2 regions of the Pelosinus sp. UFO1 genome follow, and region 2 is predicted to be linked to the other one. Evidence: riboswitches for the same ligand, from Rfam matches in the RefSeq annotation. Region 2 holds a riboswitch; the other holds the start of a gene.

Region 1 (4,437 bases), 2.1 Mb from region 2:
GGATTTTTTCGTAAGAATTCTCGGGGTATTAGTGATGTAATGGCTTCTTCTGGTACATCACATTTTGACATATCTATGGCACAGCGACCTTCTTTCCCTATTTCAAAAATCAAGGATTTAGTTTTTCTCATACTATCGCCCCCAATTTCTTTACCAATTGGTTAATATCGTCCTGCGTCCTGTTTTCTGTTACACACAATAGCATGCAGTTTTTAAGTTCTGGATAATAAATACCAAGGTCCAATCCACCAATCATTTTTTCCTGTAGTAATTCTTCATTGATTTGAGCGATGGATTTTGGACAACGTATAATAAATTCTTTAAAATAACTTGCCCCAAATACAGAGGTGAATCCTTCTAGTTTTGTCAGCTCACGGCATGCGTAGTGAGATTTTTGCAGTGATAATTCGGCTACCTGACGCAGACCCTCTTTACCAACAGCACTCAAATATACAGCAGCTGTTAAGGCGCACAAAGCTTCATTGGAGCAGATATTTGAAGTCGCCTTTTCCCTACGTATATGCTGTTCCCTTGCCTGTAAAGTTAACACGAATCCTCGATTACCATCATGGTCCACGGTCTGCCCCACAATACGACCAGGCATCTTGCGCATCAGTTTCTCATTAGCAGCAAAAAAACCCAGATAAGGACCACCAAAAGCAGTTGCTAATCCCATAGACTGGCCTTCACCAACTACGATATCGGCACCAAGTACACCAGGTGCTTCTAAAATACCTAAGGAAATAGGATCGCCAGCTACGATAAGCAATGCTCCCTCTGCATGAGTAAGGTCAGCAATTTTTTTTATATCTTCAATACACCCGAAAAAATTAGGTGATTGAATGATGACAGCAGCGATATTTTTGCTCATTAATTGTGTGAGTTCTTCCCTATTCACAGTACCATCTGTATAACCAATCTCTGTTGTTTTATATCCCCAATCCGTTCCGTACGTAGTGAGCACAGTGCGGTAATGAGGATGCACTGTGCTTACTACCAGCACTTCACTGCGATCTGTGACGTTACATGCCATCATTGCCGCCTCGGCTAAGGCGGTACCACCGTCATACATGGAAGCATTGGAGACTTCCATCCCTGTTAACTGGCAGATCATACTTTGGTATTCCCATAATGCTTGCAAGTATCCTTGGGAGATCTCTGGCTGATATTGAGTGTAAGCTGTATAAAACTCAGAACGTCTTATTACATGGTCAATCACACTTGGTATGTAGTGATCATAAGCCCCTGCACCTAGAAAACAAGTATATTCCTGGAGATTAGCATTTACCCCAGCTAATTTATGAAGGTAGTTTATCAAATTCAGCTCCGACATGGGAGCAGGTAACTGTAGTGGGCGATTAAATAATAGATGGGTTGGAATATCATTAAAAAGATCTTCCACTTTCTCTACACCAATGGCAGCAAGCATGGCACGTCGGTCTTCGTAAGTATGAGGTAAATAGCTCCACCCCATTTTAATGACCTCCCTCAGCTATTAATTTTTCATACTCGTCACTACTAAGTAGTTGGTTCAAGTCTGCTGGATCGGCTATTTCGATGACTACCAGCCAACCCTCGCCGTAAGGATCTTCATTCATAATTTCTGGTGCATCAGTAAGCGTCTCATTTACTTCCACAATCACACCACCAATAGGTGCATAAATATCAGATACTGCTTTCACTGACTCTACCACTGAAAAACTCGCCCCTACAGCTATCTTACTGTCCACTGTAGGCACCTCAACAAACACTACATCACCAAGCTGAGACTGAGCATAATCGGTAATACCCACCCTTGCACGAGTTCCCTCAATTTTTACCCATTCATGGTCGCGTGAATACTTTAATTCTACTGGAGTTTTCATTTTTATTTCCCCTTTCTTCTATAAAATGGTTTAGGAATTACTTGAGCAGCTACCTTCTTACCACGAATTTCTATATCAAATTGCTGTCCAATTATAGCAAATTCGGCTTCTACTAAAGCAAGACCGATATTCTTATCCAAACTTGGCGAATAGGTTCCTGTGGTTACTGTCCCAATGCATCGCCCTTGTGCCATTACAGGATATTCAGGCCGAGCAATCCCTCGTCCAGTTATAACAAAACCTACAATTTTACGTTTTACGCCATTTTTCTTTTGCTCTGCTAAAGCAGCACAACCAATAAAGTCACCTTTATCCAGCTTCACAAACATACCAATCCCTGCTTCTAAGGGGGAAATCTCCTTGGATAATTCATGCCCATAGAGTGGCAGGCAAGCTTCAAAACGCAGAGTATCTCTACAGCCTAGACCTGCAGGTAACAGCCCATAAGACTTACCTGCGGTCATTATAGAATTCCACAATGATGCTGCATCCTCTGGACGACAGTAAATTTCAAATCCATCTTCGCCAGTATAACCAGTTCTAGATACTAGCGTCTCCTTGCCTGCCACCATTACTTTTGGTAAAAACCAATAATACTCTAGATTTTCTAAAGCTACATCTGTCAATTGGCTAAGAATAGCCTGAGCTAGGGGACCTTGCAAGGCTAGCTGCGCTGTGTGATCGGATAAATTGATTAATTCTGTATGAAAGCCTCCCTTATTTTCCTGCATCCACTGCCAATCTTTCTCAATATTAGCCGCATTAATAACTAATAAATATTCTTCTTCACCCTGCTTATAAATAAGCAAATCATCAACAGTACCACCATCCTGATAACACATGGGCGTATACTGTATTTTATGATTAGCAAGGCGAGATACATCATTCGTTACTAATTTTTGTACAAATGCAAAGGCATCAGGCCCCTTGACAAGTACCTCCCCCATATGTGAAACATCGAATAAGCCAGCCTTTTCTCTAACTGCTCGATGTTCCTCCAAAATCCCAGTATACTGTACTGGCAGTAGCCAACCTCCAAATTCAACAATCTTTCCACCGTACTCTAAATGTGTCTCATATAGAGGCGTCTTTTTTGATGCTGCCATAATCCATCTCCCCTTTCTGCTTGGTTTTAAAAAAAATAAAGACAGAGACAAAGGCGGACGAATCCTCCTTTGTCTCTGTCTGTTGTACCTGAGAGTTTTGCCTAAATAGGCTCCCCATCGGTGACGCCTTTACACAAGGCGTGCTCTCCAGAGTATAGTCCGGTTACGGTCCTTTTTGCCTGAGAGTTTGACAAAGTTCTTGCTCCTTCGGCGCCGCATTTAGCGATCTCTCCCTATAACCATCATCCCTATGCATTATTTTACTATTACGAATATTCTAGCAAATTAGTTAATTTGTGTCAATCGTATTTTATCGATGATTATCCTGTCAAAAAATTCGCATTTGAATCCTTGTAGAATTTTTCCGAATAAATGTAATTATTAATAGATATGATGATAAAAAGTGCTTTTTACCATTTTTTCTTAAGTAGGCTTAATGTTTCAGGAGAAGCCCCTAAGTAAGATGCAACATGCTTTTGTTTTACTTTAGAATAGATATCTAAATGTTCTCAATAATATCACGGCAACGTTGTTAAGTATCATATTAAAGTAAGCTTCTCTCTTCTTTTATATAATAAATGTATTCTGTGTATCGTCTTGTAATGACAAAAATAGTGGCTCACTATCAATATAAGTCATATAATTTGTATAATGACTAATACATCTGAATCTTCCAGCGCTTCAATATAATATGCTGAAGGTATCTGATAAATATAATTTGAATAGGAAGCAGCAGAATTTACTATCATTATCTATAGTCGTAATAGTAAACATACAAAATGCCTACAAGGATTCGCTCCAGAATCCTTGAGGCATTTTTTTATAGAGAATCTGCATAAATAGCAGCAACCGTCTTCCGGCTGGCCTCAATTGGTGCCATGCTGAGTAGTAACCCCAAGCTAGGAGTTTCAAAAGCTAAATCTGTCAGACGAGCCACATCACCATCTACAAATCCTTCCTCACGCAAGTTTTCCTTTATGCCGAGTGCCTTAAGCCATTGCTTTAAGCCGATGTAAGCAGAATGTGCTTCTTCTGGCGTACCTTTGATTCCAGGTAGTAAAGGTGCTAGGATATCTGCCAAAATAGCTCCCTTGGCTGGATAAATGTGTTTCACTACTGCTGGCAGTAGAATTCCTAGTCCTGAACCATGGGCCAAATCTGGTTTCATGCCACTAAGAGGATGTTCCATGGCATGCGTAAAATGTAAAAGTCCATTATCGAAGGCAACACCAGCGATCATGGAAGCGTACAGCAAATAATAGCGGGCTTCCAGATCCTTCGGATTATGCTGAGCTAATGGAAGGTAATGGGCAACTAAGCGAATTGTTTCTCGAGCTAAGCTGATGGCAAAAGGGTTGCCCAATTTTGTGGTAGCCGCCTCGACAACATGATTGATAGCATCAATTGATACATAGGCTGTCTGATCAGCTGGCAAAGTAGTCATGAGGGCTGGATCATCGATAGAG
Region 2 (4,437 bases):
TCAGTACGGGTAGCACGCCAAAGTAGAAGGCGTCATTGGATAACAAGAAGGACAGTGGAGCACTTAACAGCGCTGTAATCATCCCCATGTGTGATCCCAAACCAGTTGGGATAATTCCTATTAGAAATGTTGCCATAGCATCTGTCATTTTAGTTCCTGTTAAAATGCCCATAAATATCCCAGCGGCGAAAACCACCGCGGTAACCTGTAGAGCTTCTTTAGCATGAGCCAACATACGCCCTTGCTGTTCTTTAACCTTAGGAAAGTTTACAATTAAAGCCAATGCGCTTCCCGCCAAAAAGATGATTGGAATCGATACTCCGATCTTCTTTTCTACAAGTAACAGGCCCATAAGAGTTAGGGTCATAATCAGATTAACCCAGAATAATTTAGGACGCTTAAACTCAGGATTTTTCGATACCACTTCTTTGGCGATACCGTCGATCATAGAATCTTCTATCTGGATAACTCCCAATCTAGCCCGTTCTCTTTTACCCAATACATATCCCATCAATGCTATATAGGCAAATCCAAAAATGATTACAGGAACCAAGGGATTAAAAATTTCTGCTGCATCGAGTTTTAACGCCGCTAAAACCCTAGCCGTAGGAGCTGCCCATGGGAACATATTCTTCACGGCAGTTACCATTGCACATATTACTGCTAAAATAACAGGATTAATACCGATCCTCTTGTACAAAGGTAACATTGCGGTACAGGTAATCATAAAGACTACAGCTCCCTCTCCTTCTAAAGAGGCAATGATTGACAAAAAAGTCGTTCCCACAATGATTTTTAACGGGTCACCTTTAACTTTCTTTAATATTTGAACAATGAGTCCATCAAACAAGCCCACATCCACCATAATTCCAAAATACATAACAGCAAACATCATCATAATTGCCGTTGGTGCTATGGTCTTAACACCATCCATCATTAACTTACCAATTGTGGGGGCAAACCCACCTAATAACCCAAATGCAATTGGTATAATAATTAGTGCAGCAAACCCAGTCATCCTTTTGGACATTATTAAGTACATGAAAGTAATAACCATAAGAAATCCAAGTAGAGTTAATATAATAAAACGACTCCTTTCAAATTAACAGATTCTTTTTAGATTATAAAATTAAATATTATGAAAATATAGAAAAAGGTCATTAAAAACATTTAGTTCATAAAGAAAATGGAGAGTTGAAAATTTTAAAAATACTTTTATAATACCATTGAAAAATGTGATGTATTGTTTTATAATGATACTTACAGTGAATGTTTTTCCTACAACTACATATGTTTACCGAATGAAGTTTGCGGGAGAGTGGCTAGAATAGCCCGCCGAAGGAGTAAAACTCTCAGGCACTCGGACCACCGAGTAGAACCGTAAGTGGACGGAACTCTGGAGAGACTCTTAAATTGAGCGCCGAAGGTGAAATACAGCAATGACAAGTTGCTGACAAATCTCTCAGGCAAAAGGACAGAGACAAAAATCGTGATTTACAGGGATATTTCTATATCTCTTATATTGTGATGCTGAAAACGCCTTTTTTGGTGTGTTCATTTGTTTTTCCAGAGTCAAATCAGAGATGATTTGGCTCTTTCATTTTTATATAGATAATTTAAAAAAAGGGGAGAAATTTTTATGAGTAAAATTAGTTTTAAGCTGGTAGTGGTATCTTTGGTAGTTCTAATGATGGCGGGGGCTCTCGCGGGTTGTGGTAGTTCTGCCTCGAAAGATATCAAAATTGGTATTCTCAATGAGATGACAGGTGGTAATGCGACGATGGGGACTTCGTCGGCAAATGGCGCAAAAATGGCAATTAAAGAAGCCAATGCAAAAGGTGGAGTACTTGGCAAGCAACTCCAAGCCGTCATAGCGGATAATAAAAGTGAACCTTCCGAATCGGCAAATGCTATGACAAAATTAGCAACACAAGATAAAGTAGTAGCCGTAACAGGTATCTTTGCTAGTTCCAATGCCATCGCAACTTCAAGCGTAGCGGAAGCAACTAAAATTCCTTTTGTGGCAGTAGGGGCTACAAATCCTAAAGTAACAGTAGACGAGAAAAGCGGTAAGGTGAAAGATTATACCTTTAGAGTCTGTTTTATCGACCCCTTCCAAGGGACAGTTGGAGCAAACTTTGTACTTAATACATTACAACTGAAAAAGGCAGTTATGTTAGTTGATAATAGTAGTGATTATAGTAAAGGTTTATCATCCTTCTTTAAAGATGCCTTTACCAAAGGCGGCGGAAATATTTTAGCGGAAGAAGCTTATTTGCAAAAGGATCAAGATTTTAAAACCATTTTGACAAAAGTTAAGGCATTAAATGCGGAAGTAATTTATATCCCGGGTTATTACGAAGAAGTAGGTAAAATTGTGAAACAAGCTCGCGAAATTGGGATTACGGTACCAATCGTAGGTGGGGATGGATGGGATTCTCCGAAGTTAGTAGAAGTAGGAACCGGAGCCGCCCTTAACAATACTTATTTTACCAATCACTATTCGGTAGATGATACTAGTGCGACTTCCCAGGCTTTTGTAGAAGCTTATAAGAAAGAGTATGGGCAAGTGCCAGATGCTATGGCTGTCCTTGGTTATGATGCAGCGAACATTGTAATTGATGCGATTAAACGTGCCAATAGCATTGATCCTGAAAAGATTCGTGAAGCCTTAGCCGCCACCAAGGATTTTCCAGCAATAACGGGGGCTACTACCCTAAATGCAACTCATGATGCTGTTAAAAGTGTAGTTATTATTGAAATGAAAGATGGCAAACAGGTATTTAAAGCCACTGTAAAACCGTAGCAAGACATAGCATAAGCTCCTGTACTATTCTACTAAGAATTTGTACAGGAGTTTTTTACCGGAATCAGAAAGTATAACACTTCCTTGATTCCAAGTAAGAACGACTAAGGCTTCTGCCTGCGTCCGAGGACTTGGCACAAGCCAAGTCTTTTCTTATATTGCACGTTTTTCCTCTGTTTCGCATAGAATACAAAAAAAGTGTAGTGATGTATTAGTATAGATATATCTGAATAACTTAAATGAAATTTCATTTCAGGAGGGAAAATGTATGGAAGAGGATAGAAAATCCAAAGCGTGCGATGGTTGTTGCGATTTGATTTTTGAAACTATGCCCAATAATCGGCCAGCTGCGATTGCCCAGGCTTTTTGGCTGCAGGCAACTGCTACAGGAGAGATTTGCGGCAGAGGGTGTGAAGGACATATTCAAGTATCAGCTCAAGGGCTAATTCCCCTAGGAGTGTATACTCTATTTTTTGTAACGGATAGAGGGCTTTGGCCGGCAGCTCCTTTATCAGCTGTTTATACCTCCGATGGTTTTGACCCAAATCGATTGGTTGTAAATACTAATGGCACTTTAAATTATTATGTTGCCCCCTTAGATTATAATCCCTTAAGAGGCATTCCCACACCGAGTGGTGTAGCTAAAATTACAAGTGTAATTATATCACTACACAGTGATCGGCTTACCAATGGCTTAAGTCTTGGTGATCCCAATGTTAATGTATTTAATCAGTTAACGGCTCCTATGTGTTTTCCCCGTACGGAGGAATAAGAATACCTAATAACAAAACACTATTCCATTGAAAAAATGGCAATAGTGTTTTGTTATTTACTGAATTACATATTTTTACACTTAATTCGAAATATATAGGAAATAATAGAGGGTTTTAAATGAATATATAGAAAATGTTTACATATATGGAATTAGCGCTTGCGATAAAAAATGAGGTGTAAATGTGACATTTATTGATACATCCCTTTTAGCAACAATATCTGGTACGATGGCAGTGTTACTTGTATATATATATCTATATGTACAATATAAAGAGCCATTCATAGGATTGTGGATTTTAAGTTGGCTAATTCATCTTATTCGGATTATTTGTTTTAAAATGCCCTTCATTAGAGAATCTGATTTAGAAGTTCAAATTATTTTTCAATTTTTATCAGTTTTATCTAGTTTACTACTTGTATGGGGAAGTAATAAGTTTATTAGTAAGGGTGTAAACAGGTTGTGGTTATATGGGGCAGTTCTTAGTACCATATTAAGTGAGTTAGCTATAGGATTTCATCAAGATTATTTCTATAAGGCTCTGCCCTCATGTATTTTTATTGGTAGTATCTATATATGGACTGGTATGGTGTTTTTCTACTATTTAAACATTACTGGGGTGGGTAAATATATTACTGGAGCTGCGTTTCTTCTCCTAGGAGTCCATACTATCGATTATATTTTTATGGAGAATGTAGTATGGTTTGCTCCATGGGGATATTTATTTGATGCAATATTACGATTCATTATTGCTGTAGGCACCTTATTAGTGTATTTTGAAAAGACGAGGCAAGATCTAACGAATAAAGAAAAATACTATCGATTATTTACTGAAAATGCAGTGGATATTATTTTCCGT

The links. A riboswitch is a leader RNA that binds a small molecule or an ion and turns the genes downstream of it on or off. The one in region 2 is predicted to bind glycine.
Region 1: it holds a riboswitch for glycine, as region 2 does, so the genes downstream of both, gcvT (glycine cleavage system aminomethyltransferase GcvT) here and UFO1_RS00135 (ABC transporter substrate-binding protein) in region 2, are expected to answer to the same signal.

What each region holds. Positions count from the first base shown of each region.
Region 1 covers NZ_CP008852.1:2,173,881-2,178,317, reverse strand. The annotation lists gene gcvPB (aminomethyl-transferring glycine dehydrogenase subunit GcvPB) at 1-131, opposite strand, end outside; gene gcvPA (aminomethyl-transferring glycine dehydrogenase subunit GcvPA) at 128-1,474, opposite strand; gene gcvH (glycine cleavage system protein GcvH) at 1,476-1,865, opposite strand; gene gcvT (glycine cleavage system aminomethyltransferase GcvT) at 1,868-2,971, opposite strand; glycine riboswitch at 3,129-3,216, opposite strand; gene UFO1_RS10075 (iron-containing alcohol dehydrogenase) at 3,792-4,437, opposite strand, start outside.
Region 2 covers NZ_CP008852.1:29,718-34,154, forward strand. The annotation lists gene UFO1_RS00130 (CitMHS family transporter) at 1-1,084, opposite strand, end outside; glycine riboswitch at 1,302-1,378, shown strand; glycine riboswitch at 1,387-1,488, shown strand; gene UFO1_RS00135 (ABC transporter substrate-binding protein) at 1,640-2,806, shown strand; gene UFO1_RS00140 (hypothetical protein) at 3,075-3,578, shown strand; gene UFO1_RS00145 (ATP-binding protein) at 3,763-4,437, shown strand, end outside.